Regions from separate parts of the Erwinia wuhanensis genome, predicted to be linked through region 2. Evidence: predicted binding sites of a transcription regulator. Region 2 holds the regulator's gene; each other region holds the start of a gene.
What was found. Region 2 encodes PurR, which represses purine synthesis genes. Its sites were predicted from a motif close to CANGCAAACGTTTGCNTG; they were not measured.

Region 1 (7,772 bases), on a different contig from region 2:
ATCCAACCGGTGAAAAAATCTGTGACCTGCCTTAAAAGCTACAAAAAAATCTGCTGGCTGTCGGTTTAGTCCGACCGGGTCACGCTATTCTTAGCGGGGTGACTTTTATCGGGACAGCAGATCATGACTCAACCTCTAATCGGGCCAGCTGCTTTCTCCAGTCCGCAGCGACGCTGCCATCTGCTATTACTGCTTTATCTGCCAGGCAGCGTCACGCTGGAGCTATTGTGCCAGCTCAACGGCGTGGATCCTTCCGTGGCCCGGCAAGATATAGCGGAGGTCACGGCAGAAATCCAGCGCTATCACCGGCTGTCGCTGCTACAGCACGCTACTGACGGCTATCGGATTGACGGTGCGGAACTGGATCGGCGGCTTTGCCTGCTGCATTGGCTTAAACGCGCGCTGCGGCTAAGCCCTGATTTTGTTCGGCAGCATTTTTCTCCGGCGCTGAAGCAGCAGCTGCAAACGCTGCGGATAGAAAAAGCCCTTTATGATGACCATAACCTGAATGCGCTGGTTCACCACTGCGCGCAGGGTTTGTCACGAGACTTTACGCCGCGCGACTGTCAGTTTCTGGCGCTGTTTATGCAGCATTCGCTGGGTCGCCAGGCGCCCCTGTCATTTAATGAGGCCCAGCAGGCCTGGCTGGCAAAGCGTCGGGAATATCAGGTAGCGCAGGAGATTGTGCAGCACTGGCAAAAACGCTGTAAGGCCGCGCCGGAGGCGAATATTGCCTGCTTGCTTGCCCTGCTGTTCAGCCAGCTTCATACGCCCACCCTCGCCGGGATCCGTCATGACTATGAGCAGCAGCTGCTTGCCGATATTTATCGGCTGATTGAGCAATTTCAGATGCTTTCCGGTCACCGTATCGGCAACGTGCAGGGCCTGTGCGAACAGCTCTATACGCACATGGCGCAGGCGCTGGAGCGATCCCTGTTTGGTATCGGCATTGATAACAGCCTGGCGGAAGAGGTTCTGCAGCTTTATCCACGGCTGTTGCGTACCACCCAGGCGGCAATAGTCAGCTTTGAACAGCGCTACTCGCTGCGTTTTTCTGAAGAAGAGATGGGGCTTATTGCTATTATTTTCGGCGCGTGGCTGATGCAGGAAAACGTGCTGCAGGAAAAACAGGTACTGCTGCTAACCGGAAAAGATGCCGCGCTGGAAAAAGAGCTCGAACAGCAGCTCCGGGAATTAACGCTGCTGCCGCTGAACATCAAATATCTGGACGTGGCGGAATATCAGCGCAGCAGCGCCCCAAAGGGTATTGCGCTGGTGATTACGCCCTATGCCACGCCGCTGCCGCTCTACTCTCCGCCGTTAATCCATGCGGAACTGCCGCTACAGCCGCATCAGCAGGATCGTATCAGGCTGCTGCTGGAGTCCTGACCCGGGCCTGCGAAAAGCAGGTTAGAACTTGCAGGCAAAGCATCTGTTTTGCTGAGTCACATAGCGGCAGGCGGGATTAAGGTTTGCGGACTGAAAATCCCATAGTGGCCTATAACTACGTCTGTTTTATATAAAATCAATGCCCAATGGCTTTGAATACCTTGTTGCCTGATTTTTACTTTTTGCCTGTTGAGAGGCCGCCGCCCGTGCGGTTAACTGTGTCGCCTTTTGTGAATGATAAGGATTGTGCCGTAAGGTTTAACGGCTACATTATCGTCAAGCATAAGTTCTGAGGTACTTCCCCCAATGCGCTACGCGCAAAGGGGGAGTATTTTAGCAAAGCCGCAGTGCGATTAGGTTTTCGCCGCAATGCGAGCGCTCTTTTCCGGCCGCAGAAACAGCGCCGGCACCACCAGCAGCGCCATCACCCAAAATATATCGCCGTGCAGATGCTGGAACAGCGCCCCGCAGACTATCGTCATTACCGCAATGCCGCCGCCCATCGCCAGCGCCGAATATACGGACTGCAGACGAATAACCTCGGCGCCTTCCCTGGCGGCGATAAAGCGCATCGCCGCCAGGTGACAAATGGTAAAGCTGCCGCAGTGCAGGATCTGCGCTACGATCAGCAGCGGCAGCGCCGTGGTTGAGGCCATCAGGCTCCAGCGGATCAGCGCACATACGCCGGAGAGCAGCAGCAGGTCCCGTGCGGTCCAGCGCCCAAAAAGCCGGTTGCTGGAGGCAAACACGATAATTTCTGCCACCACGCCCAAGGACCAGAGGTAGCCCACCACGCTCGCCGAATAGCCTGCATCCTGCCACCAGATAGCGCTAAAGCCATAATAGGCCGCGTGCGCGCCCTGCATCAGGGTGACGCAGAGCAGAAAGCGCCAGGATGATTTCAGCAGCCGCTGCCAGTCCTGCCAGCCCGCACGTGCGACAACCTTGTCGCTCCCCTGCGGCGGGGTCGCCGGGCGAAGCAGCATCCCGCCGAGCATCGCCGCCGTTCCTGCACAGAGCAGCCACAGGATCGCCTGGTAAGAGAAAGCGTTAACCAGCACGCCGGTCAGCGCCGAGCTGATAACAAACGCCAGCGATCCCCACAGCCTGACCGGGCCGTAAGCCATTGCAATCTGCCGTTGCCAGGTGGCGGCCAGCGCGTCGCTCAGCGGCACCAGCGGAGAGAAAAACAGGTTGAAGCCAATCATGACCAGCAGTAGCCAGACCCAGAACGCGCTAAACCAAAAGCCCAGGGCAAACAGCAGCGACAGCCCCGCCAGCAGACGCAGCACGCTAATCAGGCGCGAAGGCGTCGTCACGCGGGAAGCGATAAGCAGGCTGCCGGTAAAGCGGGAAACCATGCCGACGCCTAATAAAAGGCCGATTTTTTCCGCATCAAGTCCGATGCCTTTCAGCCAGACGGCCCAGAACGGCAGCCAGACGCCGTAGGTAAAGAAGTAGGTGAAGTAGCCCAGCCCCAGCCACCACGCAGAACGGATTGCCATTTTTCCTCCGGCAATGTACAGACGAAAAAAACGGGACGTAGCGTCCCGTTTCGTTGTCGCGCCGGAAAATTCTCCGGCGTTCTGAAGCGGGATACAGCATCCCGCAGGCTTATGGCTTTTACGCGTACACCGGGAAGCGGGCGCACAGTTCCAGCACCTGCTTTTTCACGCGTTCGATGGTCGTTTCATCGTTGATATTGTCAAGAATGTCGCTGATCCAGCCGGCCAGCTGGCGCACTTCCGCTTCCTTAAAGCCGCGACGAGTCACCGCTGGCGAGCCAATACGGATGCCGGAAGTCACAAACGGGCTTTTCGGATCGTTCGGCACGCTGTTTTTGTTAACGGTGATGTTGGCACGGCCCAGCGCCGCATCAGCTTCTTTACCGGTCAGGCCTTTGCTCACCAGATCGATCAGGAACAGGTGGTTATAGGTGCCGCCGGAAACGATGTCGTAACCGCGCTCCAGCAGGACTTCCACCATCGCTTTAGCGTTTTTGGCAACCTGCTGCTGATAGACCTTGAACTCCGGCTCCATCGCTTCTTTCAGCGCTACCGCTTTACCAGCAATCACGTGCATCAGCGGGCCGCCCTGGCCGCCAGGGAAGACGGCGGAGTTCAGCTTTTTATAGAAATCTTCATCGCCGCCCTTCGCCAGGATCAGGCCGCCGCGCGGGCCCGCCAGGGTTTTATGGGTGGTGGTGGTTACGATATGCGCGTGCGGAACCGGGTTCGGGTAAACGCCTGCGGCAATCAGACCGGCGACGTGCGCCATGTCGACAAACAGGTAAGCGCCGATGCTGTCAGCGATTTCACGCATTTTCGCCCAGTCGCAGATGCCGGAGTAGGCAGAGAAACCGCCGATGATCATTTTCGGCTTATGCTTCTGCGCCTGCGCGGCCAGATCGTCATAATCGATTTTGCCGGTCTCGTCGATGCCGTAAGGCACCACGTTGTACAGCTTGCCGGAAAGGTTAACCGGGGAGCCGTGGGTCAGATGGCCGCCGTGCGCCAGGTTCATGCCCAGAATGGTATCGCCCGGCTGCAGCAGCGCGGTATAAACGGCAAAGTTAGCCTGAGAACCGGAGTGCGGCTGCACGTTGGCGAAATCGGCGCCGAACAGCTCTTTAGCGCGATCGATCGCCAGCTGCTCTACGATATCAACATACTCACAGCCGCCGTAGTAGCGCTTGCCCGGATAGCCTTCCGCATATTTGTTGGTCAGCTGAGATCCCTGCGCCTGCATGACGCGCGGACTGGTGTAGTTTTCCGAAGCAATCAGTTCAATATGCTCTTCCTGACGCACTTTCTCCTGCTCCATTGCCTGCCACAACTCGGCATCATAATCGGCAATATTCATATCACGCTTTAACATCCGCTTCTCCTGACTCAGCTAACAATCTATTCGGCATTGAACGGCCCTTTTGGGCGAAGGCCAACAGTGTAAACCGTTTTGCCTGCTCAGGGATAGCCGGAAAGCAGGGTTTTTACGCAAACGATTGGCTCCAGCGCTGGCAAGGGTTAGTTCTCTTTTTCCCTGGCGTGGCGGCTCGTCTGTTTCATCATCATCTACGTGCAGGTTTTTCAACATCGTCCTTTTTTTATGGTAATAAATGCCCTTGTCTGGTTAAAGGTTATTTACAGCGTGACGCGTTTCGCTATAAGATGCATTTAAAATGCAACTTATAAAAATCCTCAGGAGTTCGCCATGTTAGACGCCCGCACTATCAGCACCATCAAAGCGACCATCCCGGCTTTGCTGGCTACCGGCCCCGCCCTTACCGCCCACTTTTACGATCGGCTGTTCAGCCATCATCCGGAGCTGAAAGACATCTTCAATATGAGCAACCAGCGCAACGGCAATCAGCGTGAAGCGCTGTTCAACGCTATCTGCGCCTATGCGGGCAATATTGAAAACCTGCCCGCTATTCTGCCGGCGGTTGAGAAAATCGCGCAGAAGCACACCAGCTTTGCCGTGCAGCCTGAACATTACCAGGTAGTGGGCGAACACCTGCTGGCCACGCTGGATGAGATGCTCAGCCCCGGCCAGGAAGTGTTGGATGCGTGGGGAAAAGCCTATGGCGTGCTGGCAGACGTGTTTATTAAGCGTGAAGAAGAGCTGTATGAGGCGTCGGAACAAAAAGTGGGCGGCTGGCGGACGCCGCGCGCGTTCCGCATCAGCGAGATTACGCCACAAAGCGAAGTAATAAAAAGTATTGTCTTCAGCCCGGTTGATGGTCAGCCGGTAGCCGATTATCAGGCCGGGCAGTATCTGGGCGTCTGGCTGCGGGAAAAAAGCTTTGCTAATCAGGAGATCCGCCAGTATTCCCTGACGCGTTCGCCAAACGGCAAAGATTACCGGATTGCGGTGCGGCATGAGGCGGGCGGAACGGTTTCCGGCTGGCTGCACGATCACGCCAAAGTGGGCGACGAGGTGCGCCTGGCAGCGCCTGCCGGAGATTTCTTCCTGAATATCACGCCGCAAACGCCGGTCACGCTGATTTCAGCGGGCGTCGGTCAGACGCCGATGCTGGCGATGCTGCACGTGCTGGCGGAACAGCACCACCCTGCGCCGGTACGCTGGCTGCACGCGGCAGATAACGGCAAAACCCACGCTTTTGCTGATGAGGTTGTAGCGACGGGCCAGCAGCTGGCGCAGTTTTCACAGCATATCTGGTATCGGGATCCGCAGCCCGACGATAGCGATCGCTATCAGACGCCGGGCCTGATGGATCTGCTGCCGATCGCAGAGCAGCTCAGCGATCCGGCCATGCACTTCTATCTTTGTGGCCCGGTCGGCTTTATGCAGCATATCGCTGAACAGCTGGTGAGCATGGGAGTAGCGGTTGAGCGCGTGCACTATGAGGTATTCGGCCCGCATAAAGTGCTGTAATACGCAAAAGGCCGGATAGTCCGGCCTTTTTTACCTGAAGACAGGCGACTCAGATCGCTTCTTCATCTTCTTCGCCGGTACGGATACGCACCACGCGCGCCACGTCGAAGACAAAAATTTTGCCATCGCCGATTTTCCCGGTCTGGGCGGTGCGCATAATCGTTTCCACGCAGGTATCCACAATATCGTCGGCGATAACGATCTCGATTTTAACTTTCGGCAGAAAATCGACCATATATTCCGCGCCGCGATAAAGTTCGGTGTGCCCTTTCTGGCGGCCAAACCCCTTCACTTCGGTCACGGTCATCCCGGTGATGCCGACTTCAGCCAGCGCCTCGCGCACATCATCCAGTTTGAACGGTTTGATAATTGCATCGATCTTTTTCATGGCAGACCCTTGTTGTTCCCTCGCCAGCCGGAGGGTAAGCGTATTCAGTATATGTGCAGCAGACAGGATCCGCCGCGCGGTCTGTCACTTTTGCCGGGCAGATAAACTATCATATCTGCACCGCGATGCGGCACAAAAAAACTATTCTTTAAAATCAGAGGCATCCAGCTCATGGCGCGACAGCAGCTTGTAGAATTCCGTGCGGTTGCGTCCGGCCAGGCGCGCCGCGTGCGTCACGTTGCCTTTGGTCATTTGCAGCAGCTTGCGCAGGTAGTTCAGCTCGAACTGGTTTCTGGCCTCGACAAAAGTTGGCAGCGCCGTGTTTTCGCCCGCCAGCGCCTGCTCCACCAGCGCTTCGCCTATTACCGGCGCGGAGCTTAACGCCACGCACTGCTCGATGACGTTAACCAACTGGCGCACGTTGCCCGGCCAGCTTGCGGCGATCAGGCGCTTCATCGCATCGGTAGAAAAGCTGCGGACAAAGGGCTTATGCCTTTCGGCGGACTGCTTCAGCAAATGGTTCGCCAGCAGCGGAATATCTTCCGCGCGCTCGTGCAGCGCCGGCAGGCGCAGCGTCACCACGTTCAGACGATAATAGAGATCCTCGCGGAACTCTTTTTTCTCCATGGCCTTCGGCAGATCGCGATGCGTGGCGGAAATAATACGTACGTTAATATCCAGATCGCGATTGCTGCCCAGCGGCCGCACCTTGCGCTCCTGCAGCACGCGCAGCAGCTTGACCTGGAGCGCCTGCGGCATATCGCCGATTTCATCTAAAAACAGCGTGCCGCCTTCTGCGGCCTGAAACAGCCCTTCGCGCTGGCTCACCGCGCCGGTAAAAGCACCTTTTGCGTGGCCGAACAGCTCGGACTCCAGCAGCTGCTCCGGCAGCGCGCCGCAGTTAATCGCGATAAAAGCCTTGCCGGCTCTCGGGCTGGCGGCATGAATCGCCTGCGCCAGGATCTCTTTTCCGGTTCCGCTCTGGCCGTTGATCAGCACGCTGACGTCGGACTGCGCCACCATCCTGGCCTGGTCCAGCAGCCGCAGCATCACCGGGCTGCGGGTAACAATGCTTTCCCGCCAGGCGTCGTCGCTGGCCGGCGCGCGATGTGCCAGAGCCTGATCGATGGCGCTATAGAGCGCGTCGCGATCCACCGGCTTGGTTAAAAAGCTGAATACGCCCTGCTGCGTGGCGGAAACGGCTTCGGGGATCGAGCCGTGAGCGGTAAGAATAATCACCGGCATGCCGGGATGGCTTTTCTGCACCTCGGCAAACAGCGCCAGACCGTTCATTTCATCCATGCGCAGGTCGCTGATGACCAAATCAATGCGCTCGTTTTGCAGCGTGCGCAGCGCCTCCGGCCCGCTTTCGGCGGTGGATACGCTAAACCCTTCGCTGCCCAGGCGCATCCCTAACAGCTTTAACAGGCCGGGATCGTCATCCACCAGCAGCAGGTTTGCCGATTTTTTTATCATCGCTGCGCTCCTTTTTCCGCGTCGTTTTTCTCGCTGTGGCCGTCGCTGCCGTCGGGCGAACGGCGCGTGGAGAGCTGACGTTCAATATCCGTTAGCGTGTCCAGCTTGCGTCGGGTGACTTTAA
Region 2 (7,772 bases):
TTGTCACCTTTGATACCGCCGCGCTGAGCGGCCTGGTGCTGGGGCAAACGGTGCTGGCGAAAGCCTGTACGGCCGCCGGAATGCCTTTCGACAGTTCGCAGGCGCATTCCGCGCTGTATGATACCGTGCAGACGGCCGATCTGTTCTGTGAGCTGGTTAATCGCTGGAAACGTCTGGGCGGCTGGCCGCTGGCGGAAACGGCGAACCTCGACTAAAAAAAACAGGCCTGACGCATTGTCAGGCCTGTCCGATAGTCTCTTCGCTTAGCGCAACGTTTTATTCTGCCGCGTCGGAAGGATATTTCTGCGCCGTCTCTTTGATCAGCTGCTGCAGTTCGCCCGCCTGAAACATCTGAATAATGATGTCGCAGCCGCCGACCAGCTCGCCGTCTACCCACAGCTGTGGAAAAGTCGGCCAGTTGGCGTATTTAGGCAGCTCAGCACGAATTTCCGGATTCTGCAGGATATCGACATAGGCGAAACGCTCGCCGCAGGCGGACAGCGCCTGTACGGCCTGCGCGGAAAAGCCGCAGCTTGGCAGTTTTGGGGAACCTTTCATATACAGCAGAATCGGGTTTTCTGCGATCTGGCGCTCAATCTTCTCAATGGTGCTCATAAATGCCTTCCTCAATCGGCTACTTCGTGTCTGTATAGTGTAGCGAGTCTGCGAGCGTGATGAAAATGTCATTTTCAGTCGCCCACTGACGCTACGGTCGGAAAACAAAATGTTAAAATACCATTTTCGGTCCGGCGGCGCTGCGTTAACTGTAAATATCAGCGGCAAATTTGCGCAGATAAATGTTTGAACAGGCTAAATTTTACAGCTTTTACCGCTTTGCGACGATTGAAACAAAAAAGGCCTTACTTTTTAGTAAAGAGTTCGATTAGAATCGTCCTGACTGACTGCCCAGGCGCAGATCTCCTTATTTAGCCATGCTCTTGCCACTGGCGGGAGCACAAACTGTTAATGGTAAAGATGCGTTTACTCATCACGTTGCTGATGCTGGCCTTTGCCCAGCTGTTTATGTCTGTGGCGCACGCATCGCCACACGCTGCCGTTAAAGCGGACCACCACAAAGCAGACAGCGCCACGCCTGCTCGTGAAGACGATCGCCGCAAGCGCCGCCCGGTGAAAACCTCTACACGTAAAGTAAAAGAAGCCAGCCCAACCAAAAGCCGTTCGCCCCTTGCTAAAAAGTTTAAGCTGCGCAAAAAAACGCAGACCGTCGCCGCTGCGCTGCCGCCCAAGAAACGCTATGGTCGTCATCGCTTGCGCAACGAAGAGACGGAAGCCTTAACCAGCGGCTCGGCCTCGGCCCCGCTTAAGCTCAGCAAAGCGCATCGCGCCCGCTATCAGAAAGCCCGCGAAACGGCGATGAGCAAGCTGATGAACCAGCTGGGCAAGCCCTATCTCTGGGGCGGCACCTCGCCCAAGACCGGTTTCGACTGTAGCGGTCTGGTCTGGTATGCCTATAAAGATCTGGTGAAGTTTAAGATCCCTCGCACCGCTAACGAAATGTACCATCTGCGGGATGCGGCTTCGATCAAGCGCAACGAGCTGGAAAAAGGCGATCTGGTATTTTTCAGCATCAACGGCCGCGCCTCGGCGGATCACGTTGGCGTTTACCTGGGCAACGGCAAGTTTATCCAGTCGCCGCGTACCGGCAAGGATATCCAGGTGAGTATGCTCAGCGAAGATTACTGGGAGCAGCACTACGTCGGCGCTCGCCGCGTCATGACGCCGAAAACTATCCGCTAGCCCACTCAGTAGGCTGGAGGCCCGGATCGCGCAAACGATCCGGGCCGGTTTACTCTTATTTGCGCAAAATTTTCGCCTGTTGCCCTAAAACCCTCGTGTTCTGCGCCTGCTCTTGTTAGAATCCACGGTTTGTTGCGCAACAGGCATTTAGCCGACATGATGTTCTGCTCAAGTCTGTTTCGCCACCCTGAACTCCCTCCTGTTATAACCATTCCGCAACAAATTATGCGCAACTTATATCAGGATTATCATCATTCCAGGCAATCGTTTAACAAACCGCTTTTCAGTGACTTACTGAACAGCGCAGGAGTCTTTTTCCATGGCAACCATAAAAGATGTGGCCAAACGCGCCGGTGTCTCAACCACCACGGTGTCCCACGTCATTAATAAAACCCGCTTTGTCGCTGAAGACACGCGGGAAGCCGTCTGGGCAGCGATCAAAGCGCTGCACTATTCGCCCAGCGCCGTGGCCCGCAGCCTGAAGGTCAATAACACCAAAACCATTGGCCTGCTGGCGACCTCCAGCGAGGCGCCCTATTTCGCCGAAATTATTGAGGCGGTTGAACACAGCTGTTTTGCCAAAGGCTATACGCTGATTTTGGGCAACGCGCATAACGAACTGGAAAAGCAGCAGGCCTATCTGTCGATGATGGCGCAAAAACGCGTCGATGGCCTGCTGGTCATGTGCGCCGAGTACCCGGATGAGCTGATTAAGATGCTGGAAGATCACCGCAACATCCCGATGGTCGTCATGGACTGGGGCGAGTCGCGCGGCGATTTTACCGACACTATTCTCGATAACGCTTTTGAAGGCGGTTATCTGGCAGGCCGCTATCTGATCGATCGCGGCCACCGCGATATCGGCGTGATCCCGGGCCATATGGAGCGCAATACCGGCGGCGGTCGTCATGCCGGCTTCCTCAAGGCGCTGAACGAAGCGGGGATTACGCTGCGCGAAGAGTGGCTGGTTCAGGGCGATTTTGAGCCGGAATCGGGCTATCGCGCCATGCAGCAGCTGCTGGCGCAAAAACAGCGTCCTACCGCGGTATTCTGCGGCGGCGACGTGATGGCGATGGGCGCGATTTGCGCCGCAGACGAGATGGGCCTGCGCGTACCGCAGGATATTTCGGTGATCGGGTATGATAACGTGCGCAACTCGCGCTACTTTACCCCCGCGCTGACCACCGTCCACCAGCCGAAAGAGCGTCTGGGCGCAACGGCCTTCAATATGCTGCTCGATCGTATTACCAGCAAACGCGAAGAGCCGCAGACGATTGAAGTGCATCCGACGCTGATTGAACGTCGCTCCGTAGCGGACGGCCCTTTCCTCGACTACCGTCGCTAAGCGCACGGGCGGCCATCCGCCGCCCGTCTTTTACGCCTCCCGCAGCCATTCGCTGTTCAGCGTTTCCGTTTCGCCTAAATAATCCAGCAGCCAGCGCAGCGCTGGCGACGCCTGCTGTTCCGACCAGCTGACGCAGCAGGGGCTATCCGGAAAAGGCGGATCCAGCCTCAGTTCGCACAGCGAGCCGTTTTGCAGCAGCGGTTGCGCAAGATGCCCCGGCACCATGCCGACACACAGCCCGGCCAGCAGGCAATCAAACGCGCTCTCCCAGTCCGGCGCGACCAGCCGTCGCTGATTATCCAGCGTCCAGGTGGTTCTTTTCGGCAGCGCGCGCGAGGTATCTTCCAGCACCAGCGAAGGCCACTCCCGGATCGCCTCCTCGCTAACCTTCTCCCGGTGTTGCGCAAGCGGATGATCCGCCTTCACCACGCAGCGCCAGTTGAGCATTCCCATATTGCGAAAGGCGAAGCGTCCGCCGACCGGAATGGCCTGCGTCGCGCCTATCGCCACGTCAACCCGGCCGTCGGCCAGCGCATCCCATACGCCGTTGAATACCTCCGGTGAAAGATGCAGTTCCATATCGGGAAAATGTCGGTAAAAATCCACCACCAGCTGGCGCGTACGCGCGGTTTTAACAATGCGATCGACGGCAATATTCAGCTGGCCGCGCCAGCCGTTGGCGACCTGCTGACACTGGCGTCGCGTGGCAAGCATTTTTTTGATAACACTCCGCCCTTCCTGAATAAAGACCTCGCCCGCCGCCGTTAAGACCACGTCCCGGTGACGCCGCTCGAACAGCGGCACCGCCAGCCACTCTTCCAGCTGGCGCACGGTATAGCTGATGGCGGACGGAACGCGATGCAGCTCCGCCGCTGCGGCGGTAAAGCTGCCGGTTCGGGCGACCGCATCAATCACCTCAAGCGAGTGTTCTGACCACATATTCTTCCTGCAAAATTTTTGAACGCAAGACGCAAATATTACCGTTTCACAACCGCTATCGCACTCTTTTACACTGCCGTCCGCTATTCACCTGATAAAAAAGAGCAAAATCTCATGCCGTCGAAAGGATTTTTACTTTACCTCGCGCTGCTCAGCGTTGCGGGTTTTCTTGCCACCGATATGTATCTGCCCGCCTTTACGGCGATGCAGCAGGATTTGCAAACCGAAGCGGGCGTCATCAGCGCCAGCCTCAGCCTGTTCCTGGCCGGGTTTGCCAGCGCGCAGCTGTTCTGGGGGCCGCTTTCCGACCGCATTGGCCGCAAGCCGGTGCTGTTGATGGGGCTGGGGCTGTTTGCCGTCAGCTGCGGCGCAATGTGGTGGGCGGAATCCACCACCATGCTGCTGACGCTGCGCTTTTTACAGGCGGTAGGCATTTGCGCCGCCGCCGTCAGCTGGCAGGCGCTGGTGATCGATCGCTATTCCGGCGCGCAGGCCAACCGCGTGTTTGCCACTATTATGCCGCTGGTGGCGCTGTCGCCGGCGCTGGCCCCGCTGCTGGGTGCCTGGCTGCTGAACCACTTTGCCTGGCGGTCGATTTTCCTGGCGCTGCTGCTGCTGGCCCTGATCCTGCTGGTCGCCACGCTTTTTCTGTCGACGCCTGCTCCAAAAGAGCATAAGGAAGAGGCGAAAGTGGGTTTCTTCACGCTGCTGAAGTCGCCGATCTGGAGCGGCAACGTGCTGATTTACGCCGCCTGCTCCGCCAGCTTTTTCGCCTGGCTGACCGGTTCGCCATTTATTCTGGCCGAACTGGGCATGTCGCCGGGCGATATCGGCCTTAGCTACGTGCCGCAGACGCTGGCCTTTCTCGCCGGCGGCTACGGCTGTCGGGCACTGCTGAAGCAGACCGAAGGCGCTTCGCTGCTGCCCTGGCTGCTGACGCTGTATGCCCTCAGCGTGGGCGCGTTTTTCATCGCCGCACAGGTGGAAACGCCTTCGACCTGGGCGCTGCTGCTGCCGTTTTGCGGTATGGCGCTGGCCAACGGCGCTATCTATCCGATTGTGGTGGCGAATGCGCTGCTGCCTTTTCCGCAGGCCAGCGGTAAAGCAGCCGCGCTGCAAAACACGCTGCAGCTTGGTCTCTGCTTCGTCGCCAGCATGATTGTTTCCGGTTTTATTGCTAACCCGCTCGCCACCACGTCGCTGGTCATGCTCAGTACTGTGTTTTTGACAATTATTGGCTATATTTTACAAAGGACGACGTTAGCCAACGCTCCCCTGACCCACGCTCAGAGCCGTCGTTAACTGGCTGAATCTATTTAGTTAGCGTCCTAACGATAAGGCGTTGAATATTGCCTGAGGTGAGCATATACTCAATTTCAGGCAATAATTCATAACAACTTTGTATCATTTTTTTGATTCCTGACAGGGTTGTCCGGGTGTTCTCTTTTGTGGCAGGCGTCACCCTCATTCTGTAGGTTTCAGTTCAATCCTCTGTAACGCCGGATATCAGGCGCACGGCTAAGCGTGCGTTTTCTCAAACCCTGTGGAAATTGATGATTCTTTTTCTCAGGTTTCAATCACGAAGGGTGATGGAGAAGCTATGAGTTCATCGTGTATAGAAGAAGTGAGCCTGGAAGAAAATCAGTGGTATCGAATCGCCCAGGAAATGTTACGCAACGCGGATATCGAAATTAACGGCACCCGTCCCTGGGATATTCAGGTGACCCATCCCGATTTTTTTAAACGCGTGATGCAGGAAGGATCGCTGGGCCTGGGCGAAAGCTATATGGACGGCTGGTGGGAGTGCGAGCAGCTGGATATGTTTTTTCACCGCGTGCTGCTGGCTAAGCTGGATCAGCAGCTTCCTCGCCATTTTAAAGATACGCTGCGCATCGCCGCCGCGCGCCTCACTAATCTGCAATCCCGCAAGCGCGCCTGGATTGTCGGCAAAGAGCATTATGACCTTGGTAATGACCTTTTTACGCTGATGCTTGACCCCTACATGCAATACTCCTGCGGCTACTGGAAAGAGGCGGAAACGCTGGAGCAGGCGCAGCAGGCTAAATTAAAAATGATCTGCGAGAAACTTCAGCTGGAACCCGGGATGTCGCTGCTTGATATCGGCTGCGGCTGGGGCGGGCTGGCGGCTTATGCGGCGCGGCATTACAACGTCAAGGTGACAGGCGTGACGATCTCCGCCGAGCAGCAGAAGCTGGCGCAGCAACGTGGTGAAGGGCTGGACGTCACCATCCTGCTACAGGATTACCGTGACCTCGATCAGCAGTTTGACCGCATCGTTTCCGTTGGTATGTTTGAGCACGTCGGGCCAAAAAATTACGCCACTTATTTTAACGTGGTCGATCGCAATCTGAAGCCGGACGGCATCTTTTTGCTGCATACCATTGGTGCGAACAAAACGGACGATAATGTCGATCCGTGGATCGATAAATATATTTTCCCTAACGGCTGCCTGCCTTCCGTACGCCATATTGCCGAGGCGCACGAACCGCATTTTGTGATGGAAGACTGGCACAACTTTGGGGCGGATTACGATCTGACGCTGATGGCCTGGCACCAGCGCTTTTTAGCGGCGTGGCCGCAGCTGGCGGATAAATATGGCGAACGCTTTAAGCGCATGTTCAGCTACTATCTTAACGCCTGTGCGGGCGCTTTCCGCGCGCGGGATATTCAGCTCTGGCAGGTGGTCTTTACCCACGGTAAAGAGGGCGGATTGCGCGTACCGCACTAGCGGACAAGGTCGGCCACTAAGCCGACCTTGTTTATTACTCTTCCGGCTGAATTTCCGCAGCGGCCGCCGCCAGCAGCGCTGCTTCACGCTGCGCCAGCACGCGCTCAACGGTTTCCACAATCGCCTGGGTGTGCGGATCGATTTCAATATTCACCCTGTCGCCCAGCCGCTTGCCGCCCAGCGTGGTTCTTGCCAGCGTTTCCGGGATCAGATGCACGCAGAATTTGCTTTTGGTGACTTCGCCAACCGTCAGGCTGATGCCGTCAATCCCAATAAAGCCTTTATGCAGAATATATTTCATCTGCTCGCTGTCCTGCGGCTTAAACCATATTTCGCGGTTATTTTCAGACGTCAGGATTTTGCAGATTTCGGCGGTAGTCATAATATGACCGGACATTAAATGGCCGCCGATTTCATCGCTGAATTTCGCCGCGCGCTCTACGTTAACAATATCACCGGGCTTTAAATCCCCCAGGTTGGTAATACGCAGCGTCTCTTTTACCAGGTCAAAACTGACGCGGTTGCCGTCAACCCCGGTCACCGTCAGGCAACAGCCATTGTGAGATACGGAAGCGCCCAGCTCCAGTCCCGGCAGCAGCTCGTCCGGCAGGCGGACAATATGCGTGCGAAAATTCGGTTTCTCTTCAATTGCCAACACCTCTGCGGTGCCCTGCACAATACCGGTAAACATAATTATGACCTCGGTGGATTTTTCGCTATTCTTGTCTGATCTTAAAACTATACCAAATAGTCTTTCTCCCTTCAGTTAAAAAACAGGTGTATATGTGCAGAAGTATCTGACCGAGGCGCGTCAATTGCTGGCGCTGGCAATTCCGGTAATTTTTGCGCAGGTTGCGCAAACCGCTATGGGCTTTGTGGATACGGTGATGGCCGGCGACGTCAGCGCAACGGATATGGCTGCCGTTGCGGTCGGCACATCTATCTGGCTGCCCGCCATTCTGTTCGGCCACGGTTTGCTGC
Region 3 (7,772 bases), on a different contig from region 2:
GAAACGAAAAACGGGTTGTTCAGCGTGGAAACTACCAGCGCGAGCGTCTCTTTCGCCATCGCGTTGGCGCTGAGCGTTGCGCCGAGCAGCACGGCCAGCGCCGTCATTTTAGTCATTTTCATTTTCGATTCCTGTAGGGTTATTTTTTGTTATCCACCAGCACCGCCAGCAGGATCACGACTGCTTTAACGATCATCTGGTAATAGGAAGAAACGCCAAGCAGATTCAGGCCGTTATTAAGGAAGCCCAGGATCAGCGCGCCGACCAGCGTGCCCATGATGCGTCCTTTGCCGCCTGCCAGACTGGTGCCGCCCAGCACCACCGCCGCGATGGCGTCCAGCTCGTAGCCGGTGCCCGCCGTAGGCTGAGCGGAAGAGAGTCGCGCCACCTCAATGGTGCCCGCCAGCGCCGCCAACATGCCGCTCAGCGCATAGACCGTGATTTTGACGCGGCTGACGCTGATGCCGGAAAGGCGAGTAGCCGCTTCATTGCCGCCAAGCGCATAGATATAACGGCCCAGGCGAGTATGGTGCAGCATGTACCACGCCAGCAGGAAGGTCAGCGCCATCAGCCAGACCGGCGTGGGAATACCCAGCGGCCGTCCGATACCAAACCAGCCAAACAGATCGGCATTATCGCTGAAGCCGGTATTCACCGGGCTGCCGTTGGTATAAACCATGGTCGCGCCGCGCAGCAGCAGCATCATGACCAGCGTGGCGATAAACGCCTGCACTTTGCCCTTTGCCACTATGGTGCCGGTTATCGCGCCAATCAGCGCCCCCAGCGCCAGCGAGGCCGCCACCGCGACCAGCGCGTTAACCTCTATACCAACCAGCGAAGCACCCACTGCGCCGGTCAGCGCCAGCAGCGACCCTACGGACAGATCGATACCTGAAGTCAGGATCACCAGCGTCATGCCGACGGCCATAATGGCGTTGACGGAAGTCTGCTGCAGAATGTTGAACATATTGTTCAGGGTAAAGAAATTGGGGCTCTGACTGGCGACGACGGCAATCAGCACCACCAGCGCAATCAGCGATTTTTGTTCCAGCAGCCAGGCTTTGCCGCGGCTGGCCTGTAGGGTTTGAGTACTCATGGTGTGACCAACTCCGCGCTATGTTGCTTGCCGACCGCCGCCGCCATCAGGCGTTCCTGCGTGGCCTGTTCAATGGGGAAATCGCCGCTCAGGCGGCCTTCGTGCATGACCAGCACGCGATCGCTCATGCCCAGCACTTCCGGCATTTCTGAGGAAACAAGAATGATGCTCAGCCCCTCTTGTTTAAACTGATTGATTAACTGGTAGATCTCTTTCTTGGCGCCCACGTCCACGCCGCGCGTCGGCTCATCCAGAATCAGCACCTTAGGCCGCGTCATCAGCCCGCGCGCAATAGCGACTTTCTGCTGGTTGCCGCCGGATAAAAGCCCGATCGGCTGCATCATTGAGGGCGTTTTTACGTTGAACAGCTTGATAAAATCGCTGACCGCCAGCTGCTCTTCGGCATGTTTTAACCGCCCGCCGCCGTGGCTGAAGTAGTCGAGCGCGGTTAAAGACATGTTTTCTTTTACCGACATGCCGAGCACCAGCCCATCGCGTTTGCGATCTTCAGAGATATAAACGATGCCGTTACGCAAGCCCTCTTCCGGCGTGCGCGTCGTTACCGTTTTACCGTCGAGCGTGACGCTGCCGCCGCTGCGTGGAAAAGCGCCGTACAGCACCTTCATGAGTTCGGTACGGCCCGCGCCCATCAGTCCCGCTACGCCCAGGATCTCGCCCTGACGCAGTGAAAAGCTGACGTCGTTTACGCCCGGCCCGCTAAGGTTTTTCACGGTTAAGCGCACGTCACCCGGTGCTTTGTTCAGGCGCGGATACTGCTCTTCCAGCCTGCGGCCCACCATCATTTCAATCAGCGCTTCTTCGTGCAGCGTATCGACTGCTCTTTCGGCGATAAACTGCCCGTCGCGAAACACGGTGACGTCATCGCAGATTTCAAAAATCTCTTTCATGCGGTGCGAGATATAAACGATGCCGCAGCCCTGCGCTTTCAGCTCCCGGATAACGCGAAACAGCGAGGCCGTTTCGGTATCGGTCAGCGCATCGGTGGGTTCATCCATCACGATGACTTTTGACTCAAAGCTCAGCACCTTGGCGATTTCGACCATTTGCTGGTCGCCGATCGACAGGTCGCCGACCAGTTTATGGCTGTTGAAACGCAGGTTCAGCCGCTGTAACAGCTTGTCCGCTTCCGCATAAAGCTTTTTCCAGCGGATGCCGCCGAAAGCGTTAACGAATTCGCGGCCTAAAAAGATGTTCTCCGCCACGCTAAGCTGCGGGATCAGATTCAGCTCCTGATGAATGATGCCAATACCCGCTTCCTGCGACGCTTTCGGCCCGCTGAAGTTAACCTCTTCGCCCAGCCATTTAATGGAGCCGGCGTCGCGGGCATAGATACCGGTCATCACTTTCATCATGGTAGATTTTCCGGCGCCGTTTTCGCCCACCAGCGCCATCACGCGGCCGGGGTAAACCGCCAGCGAAGCGCCGGACAGCGCTTTGACGCCGGGAAAGGCTTTTTCAATGCCCTGTAGTTGCAGTAAAGGTTGCATGACGGCCTCAGAAGGTCACGCCAGCGCCAAGGATAATGTTCGCGTAGGGCGAACACTCCCCGCTGCGAATAACCGCATGGCTGCGCTGTGTTAACTGTTTGAACTGTTGATGAGAAACGTACTGAACGGCGATAGTGTTTCCCTGGCGTTGTTGCAGTAAATCGAGCAGTGCGGAAAGTTCGTCGTGGAGCCGTGGATTATGAGATTTGATCTCTTCCGCGATGATGGCGCTCTCGACCTGCATCTCTTTCGTTACGGTTTCGACTACCTGCATAAAGCCGGGAATGCCCTTGGTCAGCGCCAGGTCGATGCGCTCCGGCCCTGAAGGGATGGGCAGGCCCGCATCGCCGATAGTGACGCTGTCGGTGTGGCCCAGGCGGGAAACCAGGGAAGAGATTGCAGAATTCAGTAAGGCGCCTTTTTTCATCTTTCACTCCAGAGCGAAACGTTTCGCTGATCGGGAGTGTAAAAAAACGGCGGCGGAAAACAATCGTCATGATACGGAACTGTGATCGCCATCGAAACGTTTCGTTAACAAGCTTTGCGCAGGATGTGCAACAGGAAAGGAGGAGCGATCGGTCATCAGAACGGTATGAAAAAAGACCGCCTCGTAAGGCGGTCGGCAGGGATTAGTTAAATACCATTCCACCATCGATCAGTAGCGACTGACCGGTCATGTAGTCGGAGTCAGGCCCGGCGAGGAAAGAAACGCAGGCGGAGACATCTTCTGGTTCAGACAGGCGGCCCAGCGTAATGCGTTTGGCAAACTCTGCCGTACCGTAGCCCAGCGGTTTACCTGCCGCTTCTGACACCTGACGATCTATCTCGTCCCACATCGGCGTTTTAACAATGCCCGGGCAGTAAGCGTTGACGGTAATGCCCAACGGAGCCAGATCGCGGGCGGCGGTTTGCGTCAGGCCGCGTACGGCGAACTTGCTGGAACTGTAGATCGCCAGCTCCGGGTTGCCGACATGGCCCGCCTGCGAACAGGCATTAATGATTTTGCCGCCGTGGCCTTCAGCTTTAAACGCCTGAATTGCCGCCTGCATTCCCCAAATCACGCCTTTTACGTTGATATCGTAAACTTTATCCACCATTTCCGCCGTGATCTCTTCAATTGGCGTAGTTGGCGCAATCCCGGCGTTGTTGACGATGACGTCAAACCCGCCCAGCTCTTTACGAGCCTGTTCCACCGCAGCGATGACCTGGTCACGCTTTGAGACATCTACCGTTACCGCAATCGCTTTACCGCCTGCGCTGGCGATTTCGTCGGCCACCTGACGCGCGGTCTGGCTGTTATAGTCCGCGACCGCCACGGCAAAACCGTCTTTTGCCAGACGCAGCGCTATGGCTTTGCCGATCCCCTGGCCGCTACCCGTGACTAAGGCTACTTTCGTTTTCATATTATCTCCTTGAATACTAAAGAATCTGGCTCAGATGCAGCTGACCCATCAGCATTGGGTTATCGGCGTAATCCACCGGTACGGCGACCACCGCAGGCCCGTTGACATCCATTGCTTTACGCAGCGTCGGCTCCAGCTCAGCCGCGCTTTCCACCGCAAAGCCCGCCGCGCCGAACGCCTGCGCATAGGCTTTAAAATCAACCGGCCCGAATTTCACGCCGGAAACGCGCTGATATTTCTTCTCTTCCTGCATCGCCACCATGTTGTAGGCCTCATCGACCCAGATGATGTGCAGGATATTGGCTTTCAGCCTGACCGCCGTTTCCAGCTCCATGCTGGACTGCAAGAAGCCGCCGTCGCCGGAAACCGAGATCACTTTACGACTCGGATCCACCAGCCAGGCACCGATAGCCCATGGCAGCGCCACGCCCATGGTCTGCTGCCCATTGGAGATCATGATCTGGCGGGCGCGGAAGCTATAGAGATAGCGAGCGATCCAGATATGGAAGCTGCCCATATCCACGGTCAGCGTGACGTCGTTGTTAATGATGTCCTGCATGGCGCGCACGATCCGCAGCGGATGCAGCGCGAACTGGTTGAGATTTTTGCCCTGCATTGATAACAGCTGACGCTGCTGTTGCCGATCGTCCAGAATGGCTGCCGCTTCTGCGCTGAGCTGTAAAGGCGTATCAATGCGCTCGGCCAGCTTGTCGACGGTGGCGGCAATATCGCCAATCAGTTCCGCATCAGGCAGATAGCAGTTATCGGCATCGGAGGGCAGCACGTCGATATGTACCAGCGTGGCGCCGCCGCTGTTCCACATGGCCGGTTCGTACTCAACCGGACTGTAGCCGATAGTGATAATCAGGTCGGCCTCGCGCAGCAGACGGTCGCCCGCCTGGTTGTTAAACAGCCCAACGCGGCCCGCAAAACGTGAGAAGTGTTCCTGTCTGACCGCGCCGGCGGCCTGATAAGTGCTGGTAACCGGAATGCGGCTGCGCTCCAGCAGGCGATGGATCGCATCGCTGTTTGCCGGCTGGCTGGCCATCAGGCCCAGCAGCAGTACCGGGTTTTTTGCTTTGGCAATTTGCGCGGCAACGGCGGCAATGGCCGCATCCGGCGCAGGCCCCAGCAGCAGCTGGCCTTTACTGGTCAGCAGCTGACCGCGAGCGGGCTGGTCAACGATATCCTGCGGCAGGCTGACAAAGGCGCCGCCGCCGCGACCGTGCTCGGCATGACGGAAGGCGTTGGAGACCACTTCCGCCAGCGCGTTGGAGTCGGTGACCTCGACGGCATATTTGGTGACCGGACGAAACATCGACACGGTATCCATACTCTGATGCACCTGTTTGGCGCTGTCAGCCCGCTTCACCTGTCCACCCAGCGCCACCACCGGATCGCCTTCGCTGGTAGCGGTCGCCATGCCCGTGATCAGATTCGAGCAGCCCGGTCCGGAAGTCACCAGCGCCACGCCCGCGTTGCCGGTCAGGCGGCCCACGGCGGCAGCCATAAAGGCAGCGTTGGCTTCATGACGCACCGGAATGGTCTGGATAGTCGAGTCCACCAGCGAATCAAACATTTTGTCGATCTTCGCGCCAGGAATGCCGAAGACCTGTTTTACGCCCTGCGCCTCCAGCTGTGCCACGACCAAATCGGCGCCGTGCTGCCAGAGAGCGGTTTCGGTTGGGTTTTTCATCTTAATTCCTCAGGATTAGCTTTCAACGGAGCGAATGGCGGAATCCAGATTTTCCGGATTCAGATTGGCCTGCAGAAAATCACTGTCGCCCGGCAGATCGATGACCAGCTTGCTGATCTCGCCAAAGGTCAGCTCGCCCTCTTCCAGCTGGTAATCCAGCAGATGGCCGCCGCCCTGGCGATCGTCGGTAATGAAATGTTCGTGATAGCCCGCTACGTTGATGCCCTGCATATACTGCGGGGTACGGAAACCAATCAGCACGCCGTCGCGCTGGCTGAACCGGAAGGTAGGCTGCTGGCCAAGTACTTCCGGCATAGAACGATAGGGTCGATGCTGGCAAGGTACGGTACGCGTGGAGGCCGCAGAAAAACGGCCGTTGATCCGCAGCGCACAAAACTGATTGTCCGAAGTCACCTGGCTGTCGATCAGATCGTGAATAGCCTGACGGCTGGCCGGTGCAGAGAAACGATGGCGGTACTGAGGCTGGAAAAAGGTCATCACGGCAAAAGGCGTTTTCTGCTGCGGATCGGCTTCCCGTGCGCTGCCGTCGGAACGCAGCTGATAAACCTCGCTGTCGAAAGCGATCAGCTCACCATCGAGCTGGTTAAAGGTGCCTAAACCAAAATCGCCCTTCTTCAGCAGGTCGGCTACGGTAACGTTGCCTTCGTACACGCCGCTGAGCAACGCACTCATCAGAGAGGTTTGATAGATGACGCTTTCTGGTCTTTGCTGACGGAGCCCGCTGACGGTTGAAACCAGCTGTTGCTCACATAAACAGTCGGTTACAGAATGTTTCATAACTTGCCTCTATGCTAAAACAGTTCAGGATTACTAATTGAATGTTGACTCGATTCAGTTATGAATTCCAATATAGAAAGCCCATCACTTTGAGACGAATTAGATATGGAACTCCGCCATCTGCGTTATTTTGTCGCGGTCGCGCAAACGCGCCACTTTACGCGTGCCGCAGAAATGCTGGGGATCTCGCAGCCGCCGCTCAGCCAGCAAATTCTGCGTCTGGAACGGGAAATAGGTACGCCGCTGCTGAGGAGGCTGTCACGCGGCGTGGAGCTGACGGAAGCGGGGGAAGCTTTTTATCAGGATGCCTGCCAGATCCTGGAGCTGACCGGGCATGCGCTGGAGAAAGCCAAAGGGATAGCCCGCGGCGTGACCGGCAAGCTTTCGCTGGGTGTCGCCAGCTCGGTCGCCTTTCATTCGGCGATTTTTGCGTTGATGAAGGATTTTCAGGCTCGCTATCCGTCAATGACGATACTGACACGTGAGCAAAATATGGCGTCGCTAATGCACGACTTGCAGGAGGGCTTGCTGGATGCCGCTTTCGTTCGCCTGCCCTGTGAGAGCAGCAAAGCGTTTAACCTGAAGGTAATAGCCAGCGAAAAGATGCTGGTGGCGCTGCCTGCCAGCCATGCGCTGGGCGCGCAGTCGAAAATTTCCCTGTCGCAGCTGGCTGATGACACGCTGATTATGTTTCCGCGCGAGGTTGCGCCAAGCCTGTATGAACTGGTGATCAGCGCCTGCCTGCGCGCCGGCTTTCAGCCGCATACCGGGCAGCAGTCACCGCAGATTTCTTCGTCCATCGGCATGGTGGCCGCGGGTTTCGGCTTCGCTATCGTGCCGGAATCGCTATGCTGCATCGCGCATCCCGGCGTGGTGTTTCGCCCTGTTGACGATGCGGCGTTAAATACTGATATTGCGCTGGCCTGGCGCCGTTTCGACCGCTCGCCTGCCGTTATGCACCTGTCCATGATGTCGACCTAGGCCATAGCGAGACCTGCTCAGCCATTGTGGGGCCAGACTGGCCGCCTCAGGGCTAACTTAGCCATTACGGGGTCAGCGTAGCGGTTACGGAAGCCGTTAGCCGCAACCGGGGCAAGCTGCTAAGAACGCGGCCGCCCCGGATCCAGACGCCGCCGAAGGTCGCTTACCCGTCGGTAGCGCAGTCGGGCTGCTGGCCTCACCTTCGGCCAGCCGATCGAGGCTGAATCAGTTCAGCTTGCGGATTTTCTTCACGTCAAGCTCGACGGAATTAAAGTCCTTATCCAGTTCGC
Region 4 (7,772 bases), on a different contig from region 2:
ATATTGGCATTACAGGAAATTATTAAACTTAAATAAGACAATGAAGATATTAAAAAGCCATGTAAAAAGAATATTGACGATGAGAACCACACGCGCATTCGTTAATATTAATCCTAATTTAGAGGTAAAACGGGAAAGTTACGTGTCACGCGCTAAGAAAATTCTTACAATAATAACGCGTTTTCACCCATTTTCACGGAGCGACAGATGGCCAGCCATTTCGCACGCTGGATCCTGACGGATACCCGCGTCCCGGTACACCAACTTTCTCAACAGATAACAGAAAGCGCCAGTAACCTACCGGAAAGACGGCGGACGCGCTTTCTGGTGGCCCGTATGCTGCTGGCGGAAATGCTGCTGCGCCTTTATGGCATTTCGCCGCTGCCTGAAATCCGGCTCTCACCAAACGGACGTCCCCACTTTGCCGATCCGCAGCTGCCCGATTTCAGCATCGCCTACGCAGGCAATATCGTTGGCGTACTGCTGGCCGGAGAAGACGGCAGCGTCGGGCTGGATATGGAAATCGTCCGCGCCCACAGCCGCCAGACGCTGGAGCGATATTCACGTGAAATTTCTCCGGCCGAAAAAGCCTGGATACTGGCCCAGACCGATCCCGATGAGGCGGCCACCCAGCTCTGGACGATGCGGCAAAGCATACTAAAGCTGTCCGATAACCCGGAAAAAGATTCGCTGAGACTGCATCCCGCGTCCGGGCGCCTACGCTCGCTGTTGCAGCCGCAAACAGAAGCCTTTTCCGACGTTGAGCCGCTGATTATCTGGTCTTGCGCCCATTCATCGGGCTGTGAGCGGCTCTCGCTGTGGGAAGTGGACAACGCGCGCTGGAAAGGCCTGCAGGATATTCCAGCCACGGGACAGAAGATGGGGCCGCGCGCGCTGCGGCTGGTGAGCCTGCCGCCGGAAAAAGCAATCGCGCTTTAGCGCGGCCAAAAAAAACGGGCCAGCGGCCCGTTCAGATTAGTGCGCGTCGATAAAGACAATTTTTAACACAAACAGGATCGCCACGACGATGACGCACGGCGAAATTTCACGCCAGCGGCCCGTGCCCAGTTTCATCACGCAGTAAGAAATAAAGCCCAGCGCAATCCCTTCGGTAATAGAAAAACTGAACGGCATCATCACGGTGGTGACAAAGGCCGGAACCGCTTCGGTCAGGTCATCCCACTTGACGCGCGCCAGGCTGGAGGTCATCAGCACGCCCACGTAGATCAGCGCGCCTGCGGCAGCGTAAGCCGGCACCATGCCCGCCAGCGGCGACAGGAACATCACCAGCAGGAACAGCACGCCCGTCACCACGGCCACCAGGCCCGTGCGTCCGCCAATAGAAACGCCGGAGGAGCTTTCGATATAGGCGGTAACGGAAGAAGTACCGATGTAAGCGCCCGCTACCGAACTGATGCTGTCGACGTAAAGCGCCTGCTTCATGCGCGGAAACGTGCCTTTTTCATCGGTCAGGCCCGCTTTATCCGTTACGCCAATCAGCGTGCCAGAAGAGTCAAACAGGTTTACCAACATAAAGGAGAAGATGATCCCCGCCATGCCGACGTTCAGCGACCCTTTCAGATCGACTTCGCCCAGAATGGACGTAATGCCCGTAGGCATAGAGAACACGCCGCCATACTTCACGTCGCCCAGCGCCAGGCCGATCAGCGTAGTCACCACAATGGAAACCAGCACTGCAATATGAATATTGCGGGAAGCCAGCACGGCAATAATAAAGAAGCCCAGCGCGCCCAGCAGGACGCTGTGGGAGGTCAGATCGCCTACCGCCACCAGCGTTTCTTTATTGGGCACCACGATCCCGGCGTTTTTCAGGCCGATCATCGCGATAAACAGGCCAATACCGGCAGTAATACCCACGCGCAGGCTGACCGGGATATTGGAAATCATCCAGTAGCGAATGCGGAAAAGGGTCAGCAACAGCAGCCCTACGGCGCCCCAGAAGATGGCGCCCATGCCGGTCTGCCAGGAGACGCCCATTGCGCCGACGACCACGAAAGCAAAAAAGGCGTTCAGGCCCATTGCGGGCGCAAGCGCTACCGGCAGGTTGGCGACCAGCCCCATCAGAATACTGCCTCCGGCGGCGATCAGGCAGGTCGTCACGAATACCGCCTGGGTATTCATGCCCGCCACGCCGAGGATCTGCGGATTCACGAACACGATATAGACCATGGTCAGGAAGGTGGTAAAACCGGCAATCACTTCCGTACGCACCGTCGTGCCGTGTTCCTGTAGTTTGAAGATCCGCTGCAGTAGACCTGAGTTGTTCATATAAGATTCCAAAACGGAGAAAAGTTATCGTCGGCTATCCTAAACGATAAATTTTAATTTGCCAGACGGCGCCGGAGTTTTTTCGCAACCGATTGCGCCTTGTTAGCCCTGACTTCAGCGCCGTTAACGTAAAATTCATCTTTTCCGGTCGCGTTTTACCTTTCCACGCGTAAAGTAAAAGCACGCCCCTTCGTTAAGGATGAACCGATGTCTGTTAGCTGTATCTTTTTTGATTGCGACGGCACGCTGGTGGACAGCGAGCTGCTTTGTACCCAGGCCTATGTCAATACGTTTGCGCGCTACGGCGTCGAGCTGTCGCTGCAGGAGATGTTTGAAAAATATAAGGGCGTAAAGCTCTATGACATTATTGCCGACGTGACTGCTGAACATCATCTCAGCGCCGATGTCACGGAGCTGGAGCCGGCTTACCGTCAGGAAGTGGCGCGCCTTTTTGAGCAACAGCTACAGCCGATTGCGGGCGCGAAAGCCCTGCTGGCGCAGATTAGCGTGCCGATGTGCGTGGTATCGAACGGCACCGTGCCGAAAATGCAGCATTCGCTGGGATTAACCGGGATGCTCGACTATTTTGATGACCGGTTGTACAGCGGCTATACGATTTCACGCTGGAAGCCCGATCCCGCGCTGATGGCATACGCGGCGGAACAGATGGCGATCCCGCTGGCGCAGTGCATCCTGGTGGATGATTCCGAAGCGGGCGCCAAAGCAGGCATCGCGGCGGGTATCCCGGTGTTCTATTACTGCGCGGACGCCCACAACAGGCCGCTGGATCATCCGCTGGTGACGCCTTTTGACGATATGGCGCAGCTGCCGGAGCTGTGGCGGCAAAAAGGCTGGCAACTGACGCGCTGAGCAGGCACTCCGCGCCAGGCGGCGCGGACACCGTTTAGCCGATCGCGCCCAGCGTATCTTCGCTGCCCTGCTTTTTCGGCAGTAAAAACAGCGTGGCGAAGATATCCAGCAGGTAAATCAGCGCCAGCAGCGTAATCGCTGCCGTAAAGGAGAACTGCATCGCCAGCAGTCCGATAACCAGCGGGCCAAAACCGCCGACGCCGCGGCCCAGGTTAAATAAGACGTTTTGCGCCGTAGCTCTGACCTGCACGGGATAGGTGTCTGAGATCAGCGCGCCGTAGCCGCCGATCATGCCGTTGACGAACATCCCCATCACGGCGCCCGCAAACAGCATCATCATCGGATCGCGTAGCTGGGCGTATGCCACCACCATCACGACCGCACCAGCCTGATAAAGCAGGAAAATCTTCCAGCGGGCAAAGCGATCGGCCAGCATGCCGAACAGCCAGATACCCAACGTCATGCCCACGACCGTGACCGCCGTCCACAGCCCCGATTTGGTCAGCGAGAAGCCAAAGCGGCTGGAAAGGTAAGCCGGCATCCAAATCATCAAGCCGTAGTAGCCAAAGTTCTGTACCGAGCACAGGATAAAAATCCCCAGGCTGGCCTTAGTCGTGGCGGCATCTTTACACAGCAGCTTCAGCCTGGCGGCGAACGATAAGCCCTGATGGACATCCACATGCCGCGTAAAGCCTTCCGGCTCGCCCAGGCCGCGCCGGATAAAAAACGATGCGGCGGCAGGCAGCAGCCCGACCAGGAACATGCCGCGCCAGCCGATGTAGGTTAACAGCAGCGGGGTAATAAAAGCGGCCAGCAGCACGCCAAGCTGCCAGCCGATGCCGACCCAGGCGGAAGCACGGTTACGCTTGTTGGCGGGCCAGGCTTCGGCAATCAGCGCCATGCCGATGCCAAACTCGCCGCCCAGCCCCACGCCCGCCAGCGTGCGGTACGCCAGCAGATCCCAGTAGCCCTGCGCAAAGGCGCAAAGCCCGGTAAACACGGAAAACATCAGGATGGTAAAGGTCAGCACGCGGATCCGGCCCAGCTTGTCGCTGAGATGGCCGAACACGACGCCGCCGATCACCGCGCCAATCAACGTCCAGGTGACCAGCGAGCCTGCCTGCGAGGGATCGAGCGCCAGAGAAAGGCTGATGGCGGGCAGCATAAACCCGAGGATCAGCAGATCGAAGCCGTCCATTGCGTAGCCGCTGATCGCCGCCAGCATCGCTTTGCCTGGCGTTACGCCTTTTTTTTGTTGCATCACGGGAGTTCCTTGCCGGTGTGAAGTGCGGCAAGTATAAATTACGAGCGCCGCCAGACCAACTTAAAGCGTCAGGCCGGAAGCGCGATGGTCAAACTGGCTTGTCGTCGCTTTCGCCGGTGAGCAGCTCGTCCAGCTTGTCGCCGCCAACGTGACGGAAATCCTGACCTTTCACGAAATAGAAGATGATTTCACAGATATTCTGGCAGCGATCGCCAATACGCTCGATAGCGCGCGCGCAGAACAGCGCGGTCAGCACGCTGGGAATGGTGCGCGGATCTTCCATCATATAGGTCATCAGCTGACGCACGATGCCCTCATATTCCTGGTCGACCTTTTTATCTTCCCGATAGATTTCAATAGCCGCATTGAGATCCATGCGCGCAAAAGCATCCAGCACGTCGTGCAGCATCTGGATGGTGTGATAGCCCAGCGATTCCAGATTTACCAGCAGCGACTGGTGCTGCTGGCCAAATTTTTCCAGCGCCGTGCGGCTGATTTTTTCCGCCACGTCGCCAATGCGCTCCAGCTCGGAAATGGTTTTGATGATCGCCATCACCAGACGCAGGTCGCTGGCGGTCGGCTGGCGCTTGGCGATAATGCGCACGCACGCCTCGTCAATCGACACCTCCATCATGTTGACCTTCTGATCGCCATCGATCACCCGCTGCGCCAGCTCGGCATCCTGGTTGTGCATCGCGACGATGGCGTCCGTCAGCTGTTTTTCCACCATGCCGCCCATCGTCATCACCTGGGTGCGGATGTGCTCCAGCTCGGCGTTGAACTGCCCGGAGATATGTTTATTCAGATTGAGATTATCCATGCGTTTCTCCAGTCAACTTAACCATAGCGGCCAGTGATATAGTCTTCGGTTTGTTTTTGGTGCGGTTTGGTAAACAGCGTATCCGTATCGCTGAACTCAATCAGCTCGCCCAGATACATAAAGGCCGTATGGTCGGAACAGCGCGCGGCCTGCTGCATGTTATGCGTGACGATCACCACGGTGTAATCCTGCTTCAGCTCGGTGATCAGCTCTTCGATACGGCCAGTGGAAATAGGATCCAGCGCGGAGCACGGCTCGTCCAGCAGCAGCACCTCCGGGCGAATGGCAATGCCGCGAGCAATGCAGAGGCGCTGCTGCTGGCCGCCGGAAAGGCTGTAGCCGCTCTGCTGCAGCTTGTCTTTGGTTTCCGTCCACAGCGCTGCTTTGGTCAGCGCCCATTGTACGCGCTCATCCATTTCGGCACGGGAAAGTTTTTCGAACAGGCGCACGCCGAAAGCGATGTTATCGTAAATCGACATCGGGAACGGCGTCGGTTTCTGGAACACCATGCCGACGCGCGCGCGCAGCAGGGCGATATCCTGGCTGGCGGTCAGGATGTTTTCGCCATCCAGCAGGATCTCGCCTTCCGCGCGCTGTTCCGGATAGAGCGAAAACATCTTGTTAAACGTGCGCAGCAGCGTCGATTTACCGCAGCCCGACGGGCCGATAAAAGCGGTGACCTGGTTTTTAGCAATATCCAGATTGATATTCTTCAGCGCATGAAATTTTCCATAGTAAAAGTTCAAATCACGAACCTGGATCATATTGCCGGAAGTGTTGTCAGCCATTCTTTTTCTCGCTTATACGCGCCGCCGCAGCCGCGCGTTAGATCAGTGTTTGCTTTTGGCAAAAATCACGCGCGCCAGAATATTTAAAATCAGCACGCAGACGGTAATCAGCAGCACGCCTGCCCAGGCCAGGCTTTGCCATTCGGCAAACGGGCTCATGGCGAATTTAAAAATCGTCACCGGCAGGTTAGCCAGCGGCTGCAGCATATCGGTGCTCCAGAACTGGTTGGAGAGCGAGGTAAACAGCAGCGGCGCCGTTTCCCCGGCGATACGCGCTATCGCCAGCAGGATGCCGGTAAGAATGCCCGATATCGAAGCCTTCAGCGTAATGGCCGAAATCATTTTCCATTTCGGCGTACCCAGCGCGTATGCCGCTTCGCGCAGGCTGTCCGGCACCAGCTTCAGCATATTTTCCGTGGTGCGAATAACCACGGGGATCTGCAACAGCGCCAGCGCCACCGCGCCCGCCAGGCCCGAAAAGTGCTGCATCTGCGCTACCACCAGCGTGTAGACGAACAGGCCGACCACGATGGAGGGAGCAGAAAGCAGGATATCGTTGATAAAGCGGATCGTTTCCGCCAGCCAGCCTTTACGGCCATATTCCGCCAGATAGATACCGGCCATGATGCCCAGCGGCGTCCCCACGATGGTCGACCAGAAAATCAGCAGGCCGCTGCCCATAATGGCGTTAGCCAGACCGCCGCCTGCCGTATTGGGCGGCGGCGTGTTTTCCGTAAACAGCGCCAGCGTCATGCCGTCCACGCCGCGCGCGATAGTCGCCCAAAGGATCCAAATCAGCCAGAACAGGCCAAACGCCATCGTCAGCAGGGAAAGGGTCAACGCGATGCGGTTTTTCATCCGCCGCCACGCCTGCATTTTACGGCGGGAGGCTTCCAGCTCCGCGCGGGACTGCATGGCTATCATGCTCATGAGCGCGCTCCTTCACTTTTCGCCAGGCGGATAATCATCAGCTTTGAACAGGCCAGCACGATAAAGGTGATCACAAACAGGATCAGCCCCAGCTCCATCAACGCGGCGGTATGCACGCCCGATTCCGCTTCGGCGAATTCGTTTGCCAGCGCGGAGGTGATGCTGTTGCCCGGCATAAACAGCGAAGCGCTGTCCAGCTGGTAGGTATTACCGATAATAAAGGTCACCGCCATGGTTTCGCCCAGCGCGCGCCCCAGCCCCAGCATAATGCCGCCGATCACGCCGTTTTTGGTAAACGGCAGCACGATGCGCCAGATCACTTCCCAGGTGGTGCAGCCGATGCCGTAAGCGGACTCTTTCATCATCACCGGGGTCTGCTCGAAAACGTCACGCATCACCGAGGCGATATAAGGAATGATCATGATCGCCAGGATAATCCCGGCAGCCAGAATGCCGATGCCAAAAGCCGGGCCGGAGAACAGCGAGCCGACAATAGGCACGTTGGCCATCAGCTCGCCCAGCGGCGTCTGAAAATAAGTGGCAAACAGCGGAGCGAAGATAAACAGCCCCCACATGCCGTAAACAATGCTGGGGATGGCGGCCAGCAGCTCGATCGCCACGCCTAAAGGACGACGCAGCCAGTTTGGTGCCAGTTCGGTGAGAAACAGCGCGATGCCAAAGCTGACCGGCACGGCGATAACCAGCGCGATAGCAGAGGTCACCAGCGTGCCGTAAATCGGCACCAGCGCGCCGAACTGTTCATTAGGCGCATCCCAGGTTTTGGTCCACAGAAAGGAGAGGCCAAATTTCT

Region 1: glyA (serine hydroxymethyltransferase) is a predicted target of PurR. The motif match lies at 4,380-4,397, and genes of this name have one in related genera.
Region 3: rbsD (D-ribose pyranase) is a predicted target of PurR. The motif match lies at 3,043-3,060, and genes of this name have one in related genera.
Region 4: QZH36_RS15020 (NCS2 family permease) is a predicted target of PurR. The motif match lies at 2,371-2,388, and genes of this name have one in related genera.

The regions. Positions count from the first base shown of each region.
Region 1 is NZ_JAUJUH010000008.1:153,862-161,633, forward strand. It holds gene csiE (stationary phase inducible protein CsiE) at 124-1,389, shown strand; gene QZH36_RS18275 (3-phenylpropionate MFS transporter) at 1,743-2,894, opposite strand; gene glyA (serine hydroxymethyltransferase) at 3,013-4,266, opposite strand; gene hmpA (NO-inducible flavohemoprotein) at 4,600-5,784, shown strand; gene glnB (nitrogen regulatory protein P-II) at 5,834-6,172, opposite strand; gene glrR (two-component system response regulator GlrR) at 6,314-7,648, opposite strand; gene qseG (two-component system QseEF-associated lipoprotein QseG) at 7,645-7,772, opposite strand, start outside.
Region 2 is NZ_JAUJUH010000001.1:771,389-779,160, forward strand. It holds gene rnt (ribonuclease T) at 1-215, shown strand, start outside; gene QZH36_RS03495 (Grx4 family monothiol glutaredoxin) at 277-615, opposite strand; gene QZH36_RS03500 (C40 family peptidase) at 976-1,758, shown strand; gene purR (HTH-type transcriptional repressor PurR) at 2,078-3,103, shown strand; gene punR (DNA-binding transcriptional activator PunR) at 3,134-4,042, opposite strand; gene punC (purine nucleoside transporter PunC) at 4,157-5,344, shown strand; gene cfa (cyclopropane fatty acyl phospholipid synthase) at 5,643-6,791, shown strand; gene QZH36_RS03525 (riboflavin synthase subunit alpha) at 6,826-7,482, opposite strand; gene QZH36_RS03530 (MATE family efflux transporter) at 7,577-7,772, shown strand, end outside.
Region 3 is NZ_JAUJUH010000006.1:4,659-12,430, forward strand. It holds gene rbsB (ribose ABC transporter substrate-binding protein RbsB) at 1-122, opposite strand, end outside; gene rbsC (ribose ABC transporter permease) at 140-1,096, opposite strand; gene rbsA (ribose ABC transporter ATP-binding protein RbsA) at 1,093-2,604, opposite strand; gene rbsD (D-ribose pyranase) at 2,612-3,031, opposite strand; gene QZH36_RS14830 ((S)-acetoin forming diacetyl reductase) at 3,234-4,007, opposite strand; gene alsS (acetolactate synthase AlsS) at 4,024-5,703, opposite strand; gene budA (acetolactate decarboxylase) at 5,719-6,501, opposite strand; gene QZH36_RS14845 (LysR family transcriptional regulator) at 6,607-7,482, shown strand; gene QZH36_RS14850 (YgiW/YdeI family stress tolerance OB fold protein) at 7,708-7,772, opposite strand, start outside.
Region 4 is NZ_JAUJUH010000006.1:44,661-52,432, reverse strand. It holds gene QZH36_RS15025 (4'-phosphopantetheinyl transferase family protein) at 208-939, shown strand; gene QZH36_RS15020 (NCS2 family permease) at 976-2,289, opposite strand; gene yieH (6-phosphogluconate phosphatase) at 2,497-3,159, shown strand; gene QZH36_RS15010 (MFS transporter) at 3,194-4,420, opposite strand; gene phoU (phosphate signaling complex protein PhoU) at 4,512-5,243, opposite strand; gene pstB (phosphate ABC transporter ATP-binding protein PstB) at 5,261-6,031, opposite strand; gene pstA (phosphate ABC transporter permease PstA) at 6,074-6,961, opposite strand; gene pstC (phosphate ABC transporter permease PstC) at 6,958-7,772, opposite strand, start outside.